3 regions of the Brevibacillus aydinogluensis genome follow, and region 3 is predicted to be linked to each of the others. Evidence: riboswitches for the same ligand, from Rfam matches in the RefSeq annotation. Region 3 holds a riboswitch; each other region holds the start of a gene.
The links. A riboswitch is a leader RNA that binds a small molecule or an ion and turns the genes downstream of it on or off. The one in region 3 is predicted to bind lysine.
Positions count from the first base shown of each region.

Region 1: another riboswitch for lysine. It lies ahead of Q7F15_RS15950 (amino acid permease); the one in region 3 lies ahead of dapD (2,3,4,5-tetrahydropyridine-2,6-dicarboxylate N-acetyltransferase).
Region 2: another riboswitch for lysine. It lies ahead of Q7F15_RS14445 (aspartate kinase); the one in region 3 lies ahead of dapD (2,3,4,5-tetrahydropyridine-2,6-dicarboxylate N-acetyltransferase).

Region 1 is NZ_OY569118.1:3,252,796-3,257,891, reverse strand. Features, by position in the region: gene Q7F15_RS15950 (amino acid permease) at 1-813, opposite strand, end outside; lysine riboswitch at 920-1,108, opposite strand; gene Q7F15_RS15945 (extracellular solute-binding protein) at 1,663-2,733, shown strand; gene Q7F15_RS15940 (ABC transporter ATP-binding protein) at 2,746-3,876, shown strand; gene Q7F15_RS15935 (ABC transporter permease) at 3,873-5,096, shown strand, end outside.
Region 2 is NZ_OY569118.1:2,930,621-2,935,716, forward strand. Features, by position in the region: gene sdhA (succinate dehydrogenase flavoprotein subunit) at 1-1,084, opposite strand, end outside; gene Q7F15_RS14435 (succinate dehydrogenase cytochrome b558 subunit) at 1,103-1,714, opposite strand; gene Q7F15_RS14440 (DUF2507 domain-containing protein) at 2,124-2,570, shown strand; gene Q7F15_RS14445 (aspartate kinase) at 2,740-3,981, opposite strand; lysine riboswitch at 4,222-4,407, opposite strand; gene Q7F15_RS14450 (aspartate/glutamate racemase family protein) at 4,621-5,096, shown strand, end outside.
Region 3 is NZ_OY569118.1:1,265,320-1,270,415, forward strand. Features, by position in the region: gene Q7F15_RS06190 (EcsC family protein) at 1-756, shown strand, start outside; gene Q7F15_RS06195 (GNAT family N-acetyltransferase) at 819-1,364, opposite strand; gene Q7F15_RS06200 (flavodoxin) at 1,489-1,932, opposite strand; lysine riboswitch at 2,082-2,268, shown strand; gene dapD (2,3,4,5-tetrahydropyridine-2,6-dicarboxylate N-acetyltransferase) at 2,361-3,071, shown strand; gene Q7F15_RS06210 (aspartate aminotransferase family protein) at 3,088-4,305, shown strand; partial or broken gene Q7F15_RS06215 (N-acetyldiaminopimelate deacetylase) at 4,310-5,096, shown strand, end outside.

The DNA.
Region 1 (5,096 bases), 2.0 Mb from region 3:
GATGTTCTCGATGTCGCCGTTGACCAGGTTGGGGTTGTCGTACGGGATCAACAGCCCAATCACGAAGATCGCCAGGATGTAGAACAGCAGGATGCGCCAAAACACCTGCTTGATCGCTTTCGGCACGTTTTTGGCAGGGTTTTCGCTTTCACCCGCAGCGATCCCGACCAGCTCCGTCCCCTGGAAGGAGAAGCCGGCGATCATGAAGACGCCGAGCATCGCCATGAAGCCGCCGTTGAACGGTGCATCGCCGACGGTAAAGTTGCGGAAGCCGACTGCTTCACCGCCCATGATGCCCAAGATCATCAGCAGGCCGATGACGATGAAGATGATTACGGTCGCTACCTTGATGAGGGAAAACCAGTATTCCGATTCGCCGTATCCTTTTACAGACAAATAATTCAGACCAAACATAAGCGCGAGGAACAGGGCGCTCCACAAGATGGACGGCGTGTCGGGGAACCAGTATTTCATGATCAAGGCCCCGGCTGACAGCTCGACGGCGATGGTGATGGCCCAGTTGTACCAGTAGTTCCACCCCAGCGCAAAGCCGAGGGACGGATCGACGAACTTCGTCGCGTAGGTGGAAAATGAACCGGAGACGGGGAGAAACGCCGCCATCTCGCCCAAACTGGTCATCAGGAAGTAGACCATCAGGCTGATGGCCGCGTAGGCGACGAGTGCGCCGCCCGGACCGGCGGAGTGGATGGAGCCGCCGCTCGCCAAAAACAGCCCCGTGCCGATGGAGCCGCCAATGGCGATCATGGTCAGATGTCGGGCCTTGAGGCCCCGCTGCAGTTGATTGGATTCCATGAGTGCTTGCACGACCTTTCTACAAAGATAGTCAGAAGGAAGGTCGGACATAAAAAATACCGCCCCAACGAACAGGGCGGTACTGTTACATCCCCACCAAGCCTTCGTTGAAGATAGCACATCACGTTTGCCCGGCTCGCAAACGTGACAGTTCTGCCCCTTTCGAGTACAGCCCCAGCCCGTGTGCCCAGAGAATGCACAGCGGACTTCGGCGGCTTTTCCCTCCTCTGGAGTCATCGATCTTCTCTGGATCTCGTGCCAGAATCATATAAAAGCCGCGACCTCTATCCCCATCGCATGTGATGAGGATAATCTGTGAAGTTTTGTTACGGTTCAAGTATATAGAAAATCGCGGCAAAATCAAGCACTAAAAACTGTAAGAGGTCGTTTTGCATACAAAGCGATTAGCTGAAATGATTTTTTATTGAAGAACATGCACAAGACCAGCCATGAGATATTCATTTTTTACAAGCTTTCTGATGAAATAAAACGGCTGCCCCAACATCACAACAAAAGCAAGGTAAGCGGGGGAAGGACTCCTTCACTCAAAACTATTTTCCGCATACCTATTTATTTACGTTTGGGACCCAGTAATTTCCTTCATTCTAGACTGACTTGTCCGAAAAATTCGATCATTTTCGTTGACAGTTAGAAAAGAAACTGGTTATACTGGAAGAAACACTGATCGGATAGCATATTTTCCCATACGGTTAGGCGGAGAAACGGAGAAACCCTTACCCGTAAACACACTCCCAAAGGGGGATGTGTTTATCTACGTGAGGGTTTTTCTTTTTCCTCGGAAACTGTTTGACTATTCGATCAACAATCACAGAAAGAGGGGTCTGACACATGTTGAAAAAATGGTTGAACGTAGCAGCCACAGCCGTTTTGCTCTCCACTGTCGCCTTGGCAGGGTGCTCCTCCGGCCAGGAGGCTTCGTCCGGCAGCACACCGGCGGGAGACGGATCGGGAGGAACAAAAGAACTGGGCCCGATCGCGCTGTATTCCCCTGAGACGCCGGATATGACCAAAGAAATTGGTCTCAATTTTGAAAAGGCTTTCAAAGGGTCTTCCATCAACGTGCAGTACGCGGGGACCAACGTGCTGGTCAACCGCATGATTGCGGAAAAAGACAACCCGCAGGCGGACGTCTGGTACGGCGGCGGAGGATTCCTGCCGTTTGAAGCGGCCAAGGACAAGGACATCATCACATCGTACACGCCGGAAGCAATCAAGGATTGGCCGGAAGTGCGGGACGGCATCAAGCTCCGCGACAAGGACTGGAAGTGGATCGGCGCGGAAGTGTTCGTACTCGGCTTTGCCTACAACAGCGACCTGGTGAAGCCGGAAGAGGCGCCGAAAACCTGGGACGACCTGCTTGACCCCAAATGGAAGGGCAAAATCCAGATGCCCAACCCCGCCGCTTCCGGCACAGCCACCCTCACTGTGCTGAGTCAACTGATGGCCCGCGGCGAAGAGCAGGGCTGGGACTACTTCAAAAAATTGGTGGAACAGATGAGCGCCATGCCCGACTCCGGCTCCGCACCTTCCAAAGCAGTAGCCAAAGGGGAGGCGCACATTGCGATCGCCTTTGACTTCATGGTGTACGAAATGAAGGCCAAGGGGGAGAAAATCGATTTCATCGTGCCGGACAAGACGCCGGTCATCGTCAACCCGGTGTCGCTCGTAAAAGACGGCCCGAATCCTGATGGCGGCAAGGCGCTGATCGACTACCTGCTGTCCAAGGAAGGGCAGCAAACGCTGGCCAACTGGTACCATATCCCGATCTCCAAAGACGTGGAGTCGAAAACGCCGCTTACCCTGGAGAAAGTCATCCCGCACGCGCAGGAGCTGGACATCGACTGGGTCGTGAGCAACTACGACCGGGTGCGCAACGAGTGGCGGCAAAAATTCCAGTAAGGAGGCTCTTGCATGGGGTCGGTTCGAATCGAGCACTTGCACAAGCAATTCAACGGAATCACCGCTTTGGAAGACGTCAATCTGGAGATTCGCGAAGGCGAATTCTTCGCTCTGCTGGGGCCATCCGGCTGCGGCAAAACGACGACCATGCGCTGTGTGGCCGGTTTTGAAAGCCCCACCTCAGGAAAGATTTTCATCGGGGAGCGGGATGTAAGCCACGTGCCCGCCAACCAGCGGAACTGCGGCATGGTGTTTCAAAGCTACGCGCTTTTTCCCCATCTCAGCGTATTTGAAAACGTCGCCTACAGCCTGCAGGTGCGCCGCTTTTACCAGGGCGGCCTGGGCACGAAGCTGTCCGTGCTGGCCCACATGCTCAACCGCAAGCTGGGGAAAGTGGACAAGGAGATCGAACAAAAGGTGCGTGACGCCCTTGACTTCGTCGAGCTTGGCCACCTCGCCGACCGACTGCCCGGACAGCTTTCGGGCGGCCAGCAGCAGCGCGTGGCGCTGGCCCGGGCGCTGATCATGGAGCCGGCCGTCCTGCTGATGGATGAGCCGCTGTCCAACCTGGACAAAAAGCTGCGCAACAGCATGCGCGTCACGATTCGGCGCATCCAGCAGAAAGTGGGGATCACGACGATTTTCGTGACGCACGACCAGGAAGAAGCGATGAGCATGGCCGACCGCGTGGCGGTGATGCAGGGTGGCAAACTGGTGCAGGTGGACACGCCCACGTCCCTGTACAGCCAGCCAGCCTCCACGTTTGTCGCCGATTTCGTCGGCTCGTCCAACATCTTTAAAGCGACGGTGAAGGAGTCCGGCGAGGCGGGCACGGTGCTGCAGCTCGTCGGCGACGGAATCATCCGCTCCGCGTTTTCGACCAACCGCAGCGAAGTGGACGTGATTATCCGGCCGGAAAGCATCCGTCTGTTCGCGGACGGGGCGCAGGCGGATGCGGGAGACAACCTGCTGGAAGGCACGATCTTGATGTCCACCTATCTGGGAGCGACCATCCGCTACGACGTGCAGGTGGGGCAGCTGCAGATGGAAGTGGACAAAACCTTTGAAGCGGGCAGCCCGGTGCTGCCGGCGGGGACGAACGTGAAGCTGGCAATCGATCCGAATGTCGTGGTGATCTTATGAAACAGCGGTACTCTTTTGCCCTCAGCGGCTTTACCGTGCTGAAATGGTTGATGTATCTTTTTTTCCTCGTGTTTTTGCTGGTCCCGCTGTTTTCCATCCTGCTCGTCAGCCTGACCGGAGAGCCGGTCAACCTGTTTGGCAGCCTGACCAGTCAAAAAATATTGATGTCCACGCTGAAGAAGCTCTCCAACCTGTCGCTGGACGCGTACTCGTCGCTGGTGGAAGGCACCGGGTACTTTGCCGCGCTGATGAACAGCCTGAAGCTGAGCACGGGGGTGGCGCTGCTGGTGACGGTGTTGGTGCTGCCGATCGCCTACGCCTTCGCCCGCACCACCATGCCGTGGAAACCGTTCTTCGCCGCGCTCTGCACCATCCCGCTGGTGGTGCCGACGTTCATCTCCTCCTACGCGTTTACGCTGATGTTCGGCAAGACCGGGTGGGTCAACCACATCTACCGGTCGCTGGGCGGCGAAGGCGTGCTGTTTGACGTGCAGTCGATGCTGGGAATCGTGCTGGTACAGGTCTTTTTCTTCTTTCCCTACGCGCTGTGGCCGATGGTGGCGGCGTTCAAGATCAGCGACCTGACGCTGGAGGAGGCGTCGCAAAACCTGGGGGCGAAAGGCTGGTACACCTTTTTGCGGGTGACCCTGCCGCTGGCCGTGCCGGGGATCGTCTCCAGCATGCTGTTGATTTTTACCGTCAGCTTTTCCGATTTCGGGACGCCGATCATTCTGGCGCCCAAAGACCTGAACCTGATCGTGGTCGAAGCGTACCGCGAGATCGCCGGCTTCTACAACTGGGCGGGCTCGGCCGTCCTGACCGTCATCATGCTGCTGGTGGCCGCCTTCTTTTTCTGGTTGCAGCGGTTAGTGATCAAAGGGAAGGAGTACGGCACCATCTCGGGCAAGCCGACGCGGCAGAAGCTGAATGACCACAAAGGGGTCGTCTCCGTGCTCACCGTCTACACTTTCCTGGTGATGCTGGTGCCGCTTTTGGCAGTCGGTTCCGTCTTTCTCTCGTCGCTGGCGACCACCTGGGGGCATCACGCCCTGCCCGACGGCTACACGCTGAAGCATTATCTGACCATTTTCAGCACGTCGCATAAAAATATTGTGAACAGCCTGGTGCTGGCGGCTGGCGCGCTGGTGCTGAGCGTCGTGATTGCCACGTTTGTTTCCTACTTCGTGGTGCGGCGCGGCTCCGGCGGACTTGACTTCGTC
Region 2 (5,096 bases), 1.7 Mb from region 3:
AGTCTACCCACATGCCGCCCATCGAGTAGTGCACGGCCGGGAAGATTTTCATCGGTACCTTGCGCGGGTCATCGCCCACGAACTTCTCGTAGATCTCGATAATACCGCCAAGTTTGACGTCCAGTTCTTTCGGATCTTTGTGGGACAGGTCGAGATACACCATGTTTTCGCCGTTGATGCCCAGCTTCAGATCCACGCAGACGTGGAAGATTTCGCGGGTGGCGATGTCGCGCGGCACCAGGTTGCCGTAGGCCGGGTACTTTTCTTCGAGGAAGTACCACGGTTTGCCGTCCTTGTAAGTCCAGACGCGTCCGCCTTCACCGCGGGCCGACTCGGACATCAGGCGCAGCTTGTCGTCGCCCGGGATGGCGGTCGGGTGAATCTGAATCATTTCGCCGTTCGCGTAAATGACGCCCTGCTGGTACGCCGCAGATGCCGCCGTACCGGTGTTGATGATCGAGTTGGTCGATTTGCCGAAGATGATGCCAGGTCCCCCGGTTGCCAGGATGACGGCGTCGGCACGGAAGGATTGAATCTCGCCGGTACGCAGGTTTTGCGCCGTGATCCCACGACAGGTGCCGGCATCGTCCAGAACAACCCCGAGGAAATCCCAGTATTCGTACTTGGTCACGAGACCTTCCGTTTCAAAGCGGCGCACTTGCTCGTCCAGCGCGTAGAGGAGCTGCTGTCCGGTCGTTGCACCGGCAAACGCGGTACGGTGATGCTTGGTCCCCCCGAAACGGCGGAAGTCCAGCAGACCTTCCGGTGTACGGTTGAACATGACACCCATCCGGTCGAGCATGTAGATGATGCCCGGTGCGGCGTCACACATTGCTTTAACAGGCGGTTGGTTGGCCAGGAAGTCGCCGCCGTAAATGGTATCGTCGAAGTGCTCCCAGGTGGAGTCGCCTTCCCCTTTGGTGTTCACCGCACCGTTGATACCACCCTGGGCACAGACGGAGTGAGAACGCTTTACCGGAACCAGGGAGAACAACTGTACGGGAACGCCCTTTTCTGCTGCTTTGATCGTAGCCATTAATCCGGCAAGGCCGCCGCCGACAATGATCAGTTTACCTTTTGCCATGAATGAGTCCCCCAATCCCTACAGAATGAATGCAGACATCGCCCGCAAGCCAATGAGCGAAACGATTACAAAAATGCCCATGGTCAGATAAGTGGCGAAACGCTGGGAACGTGGACCGACGGTGATGCCCCAGTGTACGAGGAACGACCAGAGCCCGTTGGAAAAGTGAAACACGGTGCTGAGAATCCCGATCGTGTAGAAGACAACCATCAGCGGACTGCTGAGAATGTTGGTCATCATGTCAAAGTTCACTTCGGCACCCAGCGCTTTTTGAATGCGCGTTTCGTACACGTGCCAAGCGACAAAGATGAGTGTGATGATTCCCGTAAGGCGCTGCCAGAGGAACATGTGGTTGCGGAAATGTCCGAAGCTGCCCACATTGTGTTTCGCCTGGAAGGCAATGTAGATCCCGTACACAGCATGGAACAGGATGGGAATGTAGATGAAGATGAATTCCACGGCGAGCAGGAATGGAACGTTTTCAATCATTCCTACTACCTGGTTGAAAGCTTCCGGTCCCCGGGTTGCCTGATAGTTCGCTGTCAAGTGGAACAAGAGGAACAGCCCGATTGGGAACAAACCGAGAAGAGAATGCAGCTTGTGGTTCAGAAAGCTATGGCCTTTTGCCATACAATGGTCCCCCTTTCAATTGTAAGTAGCGTTCTTTGGTTAATCTTTTCCCCACTATCCTAACCCATTGCCCAGCCGGTTAGACATGACGGCAGCTGCCTGCCCCCCTGCTACACAGCCAGACAAATTGTGTCGGAAAACGGAAAAAAGTTGGGCAAAACGTTGAACCACAACCAATTGTACTCCTGTCTACAGAGAGCGTCAAGACAGTGAATAGACTAATTCCATTGTTGGATTACACGTATTAATCGTCCGATTTTTCTATGAATCTGTCATAGATTCGGCCGCTCTCTCATAATCTGTTACCAAACAGGTAGAGCAAACCGGCTGTAATAGACCTGGCGGCCGCAGGAGGGTCCGACAGGGGACAAGCCTCGCGCGGCCTGCAGCCGGGAAGGAGGGTCGTGACGTGAAAGAACCGGATCAACTGGAAGCCTTGCTGCCTTCCCGCATCATCGCAGATATTGAGCGCATCCACATGCCCTATCTGGGCTATCACTTACTGCGCGAGCACCTCACCCGCTCGCTTTTGGGCGAAAGCGAACCGCCCATTCTCCACTGGTTGGGAAAGGAAATGGGGCGGCAGATTCCCATCCGCTCCGCCAACGGTCTGGTGTTTCCCTTTATCCGTCTGGGGCTGGGCAAACTGGACCTGTTGGAAGACGGGGAGCGGCAGATTCGTTATCGGCTGACCCATACCATCTATCGCTACATGTCGCCCGAACGCATCAACCGTTCCCTCTCTCTGGAGTGCGGGATCATCGCCGGTGCTGTCGGCCGTTGGAAGCAGCGGGAGATGAAAACCCGGATGGAGACGGAGGAGACGGGCAGCGTCCTGATTACCGTTCACTGGTAAGGTCTGGCCGGGACGAAAGTGAGCCGACCGGGCAGGAGCGGGGAGGCGAGGCATCGCGCTGCCGCTGCCACGCGATTTCCCGCAAACATCCCACCAGAAGAAAATCCCCCTTTTTCCGCGGCGAAAAAAGGGGGACAGCATGTGTGTTCCGTATTGGGCTGTCAGCGGGTCATACTCCGTGTACGACAGCTGTTTCCGCCACGTCGAGGCCGTATGCGGTGTGCAGGCAGCGCACGGCCCGCTCGGTGTGTTCCGCCGGGATGACGCAGGACACCTTGATGTCAGACGTGGAAACCATTTTGATCGTGATCTCCTGCTCGGCCAGCACGCGGAACATCTCGGCGGCCACGCCCGGATTGTTCACCATGCCGGCTCCGACAATCGAGACCTTGGACAAGCCCTCTTCGCATTCCACTTTTTCAAAACCGAGCTGCTCGCGGTGGGCGTTCAGCGTATCGAGCGTCTTTTTCAAGTCGCTTCCTGCCACCGTGAAGGAAATGTTGGTCACGGCCGCGTCGTACGAGCTTTGGATGATGATATCCACGTTTACCTGGTGATCCGCCAGCGTGTTGAACAGCCGGGACAGCGTGCCTACGCGTGCAGGCATCCCCACAACCGTCACCTTTGCGACGTCTTCGTCGTGGGCGACGCCGCTAACTACTCTTCCTGTTTCCATATGCGCACCCTCCTCTACGTACGTGCCTTCTTCTGTCGTAAAGCTGGAGCGGACGACCAGCCGGACCTTGTGGGTCTTGGCTGCCTCCACCGAGCGCGGATGCAGCACGCCCGCCCCCAGGTTGGCCAGTTCGAGCATTTCATCATACGAGATGCTGTCCAGTTTGCTCGCCGTCGGAACCACACGCGGGTCGGCAGTGTAGACGCCGGCCACATCTGTGAAAATTTCGCATTTGTCCGCGTTGAGACTGGCTGCCAGCGCCACCGCGGACGTGTCCGAACCGCCGCGGCCCAGCGTGGTGATCTCGCCTGCTTCGCTGACGCCCTGAAATCCAGCCACGATGACGACCCGGCCGCGCGCCAGTTCCCTTCGGATTCGTTCCGTCTCAATATGGGTGATCCGGGCCTTGCCGTGGATCGACTCGGTCGTCACTCCCGCCTGCCAGCCCGTCAGGGAAATGGCGTCATACCCCTTTTGGTGCAGCGCCATCGCCAACAGCGCAATCGACACCTGCTCGCCAGTCGCCAGCAGCATGTCCATCTCCCGCTCCGACGGGTAGGGGGAAATCTGTTTGGCCATATCCACCAGCACGTCTGTGGACTTGCCCATTGCCGACACGACGACGACCATGTCGTGTCCAGCTTCCTTATATTGAATAATCCGGTCCGCTACTTTCATAATCCGTTCAATGGTACCTACGGAGGTGCCTCCGTATTTATGCACGATCAACCCCATGCGGCTTCTCTCCCTTTTCCTATTCAACATGTTCACATATCTCTTTGGATTCTTCTTTCATCAGGCCATCTTCTCAGGCCATCTTCGTTTCACTATTGTTATTTCTCACTCTTGCAAAAAAGGCAGCGACGAGGATACACCTGTCACTGCCTGCCAGTTCGACATACCGGTTCCTCCTTCCCTTGGCCACGTGAACAGTTGAGCATGACAGAACATCCCCTGTTCCATTCTCAACCGACATCGTGAGATAGCTCTCCATCCGGCAACGGGAATTGCACGGATGACAGTCCTGCGCTTATTCAACGCAGACCCAGCACGGAGGAAGCGGGCCTTTCTCCGTACTTCGGCGAATTCCCCTTTCCCGTACCCGTCACAGATGCCCGATCTCAGGGAGGTACTCATGGTTTTCGCGCCTCTACCTCACTCCTAACGGGAAGTGAGGCTTGTTATGCTGTTTGTATGGGATTATACCACGTGTACGAAGGCGGTTCAATCAGAAATTTCATTAAAGTTTGCAGCATCATGGTAAAGTCCGTGCCTGTACGAGCCGTAACTTCTGTCATAGCCCTTATTGCCAGATGATACCGAAAATTGTATATTATTTCTCAATTTCATAGATTTCATGTTGGGGGTATGCGAATGAAGACGATCGGCCTGATTGGAGGAATGAGTTGGGAATCGTCGCTCGAATACTATCGGTTGATCAACCAGCTCGTCAAAGAGCGCCTGGGCGGCCTGCACTCCGCCTGCTGCATCATGTACAGCGTCGACTTTGCACAGATCGAGGCGTTTCAGCGTGAGGGGCGCTGGGACGACGCCGGTGCAGCGCTTGCACATGCGGCAAAGGCGCTGGAACGGGCGGGAGCCGACTTCATCGTGCTCTGCACCAACACCATGCACAACAACGCGGAGGCGATTGAACAAGCGGTGGCAATTCCCCTGCTGCACATCGTCGACGCCACGGCAGAGCGGATTGTTCAGCGCGGAATTCGGCGCGTTGGCCTGCTGGGCACCCGTTACACCATGGAATTTCCCTTCTACCGCGAACGGATGCGCCGATACGGAGTAGAAGTGCTGGTGCCGGACGAGCCTGACCGCGCCATCGTCAACCGCAT
Region 3 (5,096 bases):
CGGGATCAGAAGGACCTGTGGTTCTGGGAAAAGCTGGGCCGGCTGCCATTTGTGCTGTTGGACCGCATTACGCCTGCCGTCGTCAGGGAAAAGCTGGGGACGGCTGTCGATGAAATGGCCGCCTTTTTGGAACAGGGGGGTACCTATCTGGTAAGCGATGAGGCGGTGTATGCGCGGTTTCAGGAGGCCCAGCAGGGTAAGGGACGGCCCAAGCAGGAGGACGTCAAGGGATTGCCGCTGGCCAGCATGGACCAGGTGGCAGCGGAAATAGTGTCATCCCGCGCCGCATTTGCCACGGTGCAGGGAGCGACAACGGGGTTGGGCGGCCTGTTCACCCTGGCGATCGACGTTCCGCTGCTGTTGGGCACCTCGCTCAAGGTGCTGCAGGAGATGGCACTCTGTTACGGATACCGCCCGGAGGAAAAACGGGAGCGGCTGTTCATCGTCAAATGTTTGCAATTTGCCTCTTCCGACATTGTCGGCAAGCGCGCGATCCTGGAGGAGCTCTCCCGCTTTGACGAGCCCGAAAGACAGCGGGATGTCATTGCCCAACTGCAAGGTTGGCGGGAAGTGGTGGTGACGTACACGGAAAACTTTGGATGGAAAAAGCTGTTTCAGATGGTACCGGTGGCGGGCATGCTGTTTGGCGCTTACCTGAACCGCTCCACCGTGCAGGATGTGGCGGAAACGGGCCGGATGCTGTACCGCAAGCGGCGGATTCTGGAGCGGCTGAGGCAGGAAGAAGCCGGAACCTGACGGGCAGGATGTCCCGTGCGCTCCGGCTTTCCCGCTGCCAGGGCGGCACGGGACTGGCAGCTTTACGCCCACTCCTCGCTCGTGATCGCGAAGATCAGGTGGTCTTCCCAGACGCCGTTGATCTGCAGATACCGAAGCGACAGCCCTTCCCGGCGGAAGCCGGTCTTTTCCAGCACGCGGATGGATGCCGTGTTGCGCGGCATGACCGCCGCCTGTACGCGGTGTAGTTCGGCTTTGGCAAACGCAAAATCCAGCACCTGCCGGACGGCCTGCGTCATACAGCCGCGTCCGACACATGACTGGTCGAGAAAGTAGCCGATGGTGGCGTTTTGCCAGGCGCCACGCACGATGTTGGTAAGGTTGACGCGGCCGATCAGCTCGTCGCCTTCACGCAGAAAAACGCCAAATGCGTAGGCGGTACCCGCCGCGAAGTCGCGCTCGGCGGACGCCAGCTGCTCCCGCTGTCCCTCCAGGGTAAAAAACGACGCGGGACGGATCGGTTCAAACGGTTGAAGAAACGCCTGATTGCGAACGCGCAGGTCCAACATGGCCGGTGCGTCATTTGCCGTCAGGGGGCGGATGTACACGCTGGGTGCCTGTGAAGACATGGGGCGGTCCTCCTTATCCTCTTGACAGAATCTGGACCGCCAGTGTATCACGTATGCGTCCTTTTTGAAAAGACGGCTTGGCAGATAGGCCGGAACCGTACGGATGGGCGCTAGCGCTCTTTTGCTACATCAGCGACTGTGCAAACGAACGTCCGAATTCCCGGCAGGTTTCCTTCTCCTGGGCGGACGGGGACAGTTCCACCTTCAACCCGTTCAACGGGACGTCTGCGCCCAGCGCAGTTACTTTTTCCAGCAGAATGTCGACGGCGGCTCCCACTTTTTCGTAGCCGGAGTCGCAAGAGCCGAATACCGCCGCTTTTTTGCCCCGCAGGTCAAGCCCTTCCATCTCTTCGTAAAAATCCAGAAACTCGTCTGGCAGTTCTCCGTCTCCCCACGTGTAGGCACCAAGCACAATGCCGTCATAGTCGGCCAAATCGGAAGCGGAGCAGTCCAGCACTTCCTTTACCTCCGGTTCGATTCCCGCCGAGCGAATGCCCTCGACGATTGCATCGGCCATCTCCCGGGTGTTTCCTGTCATGCTTGCATAAACGAGAATAATCGTTTTCATAAGCCCTCCGAATAGATAATGGTTATCATTTTCAATTACAAGATAATGAAAATGATTATCGTTGTCAACTATTATGTTTCGCTTCTTCTTCATTCAGATGTTGCCACCCGGGGAGGATTTTGATAGAGTAAAAGGAAATTCCATAACCATTAACAAATAGAGGTGCGCTGCGGAAGAGTACGTCTTGCCATACAAACGCGGGGGGCGTGGAAAGACGGAAAGGCCAAGGCGCCGAAGTTCTGGCCGTACCCCTCGGACGGCGAGGGCTGGGGTTCCCGTGAACAACGGTCGCCCTGTCATGAAAGGCACGGCCTTTCGTGGAGCGCTATTTACGGTTTGCTTTCAGGTATCAAAAAAGCAATGAGGATAGCGTCTGCACTCATTGCTTTTTCTACATTTTCACATACATGTGATGGAGGAGATTCACAGTGAACATGATGGATGCGCATGAAATTATCTCGTTTATTCAAAAAAGCGAAAAGAAAACGCCGGTGAAGGTATACCTGAAAGGGGAGCTGGACGGCATCGACTTCGGCCCAAGCGCCAAAACGTTTATCAGCAACGGCACGGGCGTGGTCTTCGGCGAATGGAAGGAAATCGAGCCGGTGCTGCAACAGCATAAGGATAAAATCGCCGATTACGTGGTGGAAAGCGACCGCCGCAACTCCGCCATTCCGCTGCTGGACATGAAAGGCATCCAGGCGCGCATCGAGCCGGGCGCGATCATCCGCGACCAGGTGAGCATCGGCAACAACGCCGTCATCATGATGGGGGCCGTGATCAACATTGGCGCTGTCATCGGAGAAGGAACGATGATCGACATGAACGTGGTGGTCGGCGGCCGCGGCACTATCGGGAAAAACTGCCACATCGGTGCCGGTGCAGTCATCGCAGGCGTGATCGAACCGCCGTCCGCCCAGCCGGTCGTGATTGAAGACGACGTGGTAGTCGGTGCCAACGCGGTGATTCTGGAAGGCGTTCGCGTCGGCAAAGGTTCCGTCGTGGCTGCCGGTGCGGTCGTCATCGAGGACGTTCCGCCGAACGTGGTCGTGGCTGGCACTCCGGCGCGCATCATCAAGCAGATCGACGAAAAGACACGCTCCAAGACGGAAATCAAGCAGGAGCTGCGGCAACTGTAGGAGCGTGAGTGAGAAGATGGCTACGGACTGGCGTTCACTCGACGAACAGTACATCGTCCCGACGTACAAACGGCTGCCGATCGCAATCGCCAGAGGAGAGGGCAACTATCTGTACGACACCGACGGCCGGGCGTATCTTGACCTGTTTACCGGACTGGCCGTCAATGTTCTCGGCCACTCCCATCCGCGGATTGTCCAGGCGCTCCGGGAGCAGGGCGAGCGGTTTTTGCACATCTCCAACATCTTTCTCAACCCGCCGGCGATCCGGCTGGCACAGCGGCTGATCGACAACACCATCCCCGGCAAGGTCTTTTTCTCCAACTCCGGGGCGGAGGCGACGGAAGCGGCGATCAAGCTGATTCACAAATGGACAAAAGCGGAGGGGGCCGGCCGGTCGGGTATCGCCGTCCTGCGCAACAGCTTCCATGGGCGCACGCTGGGAGCGGTGCGACTGACGCGGCAGCCCCATGTCTATCAGGATTTTCCCCAGCCTGACTTTCCCGTCTACGAGCTGGATGCAGAAGACGCAGAACAGCTTCGCGCCGTCTGCCGCAGCGAAAAGCCAGCCGCCCTCCTGATGGAGCCGGTGCTCGGCTCCGGCGGTGTGGTGCCGCTTTCCGAAGCGTTTCTGAAGGAAGCGGAGGCGATCTGCCGGGAAGAGGGCGTGCTGTTTGCCATGGATGAAATCCAGACCGGCATGGGACGAACGGGTCGTCTGTTCGCGTATCAGCACGCCGGAGTGACGCCTGATTTGATCCTGTTTGCCAAAGGAGTGGGCGGCGGTCTGCCGCTCGGCGGGGTGATCGCCGGCCAACGGCTGATGAATCTGTTCAAGCCGGGGGATCACGGCACCACCTTTGCGCCCTCGCCGCTCTCCGCCGCGCTGGGCAATGCGGTGCTGGACGAATTGCTCGACCCGGCTTTTTGTGACCAGGTGAGCGACGTGATCGGCTACCTGTGGGGCCGTCTGGAAGAGCTGAGACAGCGCCTGCCGGAGCAGCTTCATGCACTGCGCGGCAAAGGGATGATGGTGGGCATTCCGCTGAACGTTACACCCGAAGAAGCGGCCCGGCTGCAGCAAAACCTGCTGGCTGCGGGCTTCCTCGTCGACGTGACGCAAAAGACGATCGTCCGCCTGCTGCCTCCGCTTACCTTGACGCGGGCAGATGTGGACCGGTTTATCGACGAGTTTGCCCGTCAGCTGACGGCGCTCGGCACCGGAAAGGAAGTGTAGAGGGATGACCGATTCTGCGTTTGTGCAGATTCGCCGCGACTTGCATCAAATACCTGAACCCGGTTTTGCGGAGTACAAAACGCAGCGCTACCTGCTGGACTATCTGGAGCGGCTGCCGCAGGAGCGCCTGCAGATCAGGACCTGGCGCACCGGCATTCTCGTCAGGGTGCGCGGGCTTCATCCCAGGCGGACGATCGCCTGGCGGGCGGACATGGATGGTCTGCCGATCCGGGAGGAGACGACCTATCCGTTCCGCTCCAAGCACGAGGGGTACATGCACGCCTGCGGCCACGACATGCACATGGCGATCGGGCTGGGCATTCTGACCCATTTTGTGCACCATCCCGTCGATGACGATCTGCTCTTCGTGTTTCAGCCGGCCGAAGAAGGACCGGGCGGCGCCAAGCCGATGATGGAGAGCGAAGAATTTGCTGAGTGGCGGCCTGACTGCATCTTTGCGCTGCATATCGCGCCGGAGTACCCGGTGGGACACATCGCCACCAAGCCGGGTATCCTGTTTGCCAACACCTCGGAGCTGATGATTGAGCTGATCGGCAAGGGGGGCACGCGGCCTTTCCCCACAAGGCAAACGACATGGTGGTGGCGGCCAGCCATCTGGTGACGCAGCTGCAGTCGATTGTGGCCCGCAACGTCGATCCGCTCGATGCGGCCGTCGTGACGGTGGGCAAAATCGAAGGGGGCACCCGGCAGAACATCATCGCGGAAACGGCGCGGTTGGAAGGAACAATCCGGACGATGTCGCTGGAGTCGATGGCCCGGGTGAAAAGCCG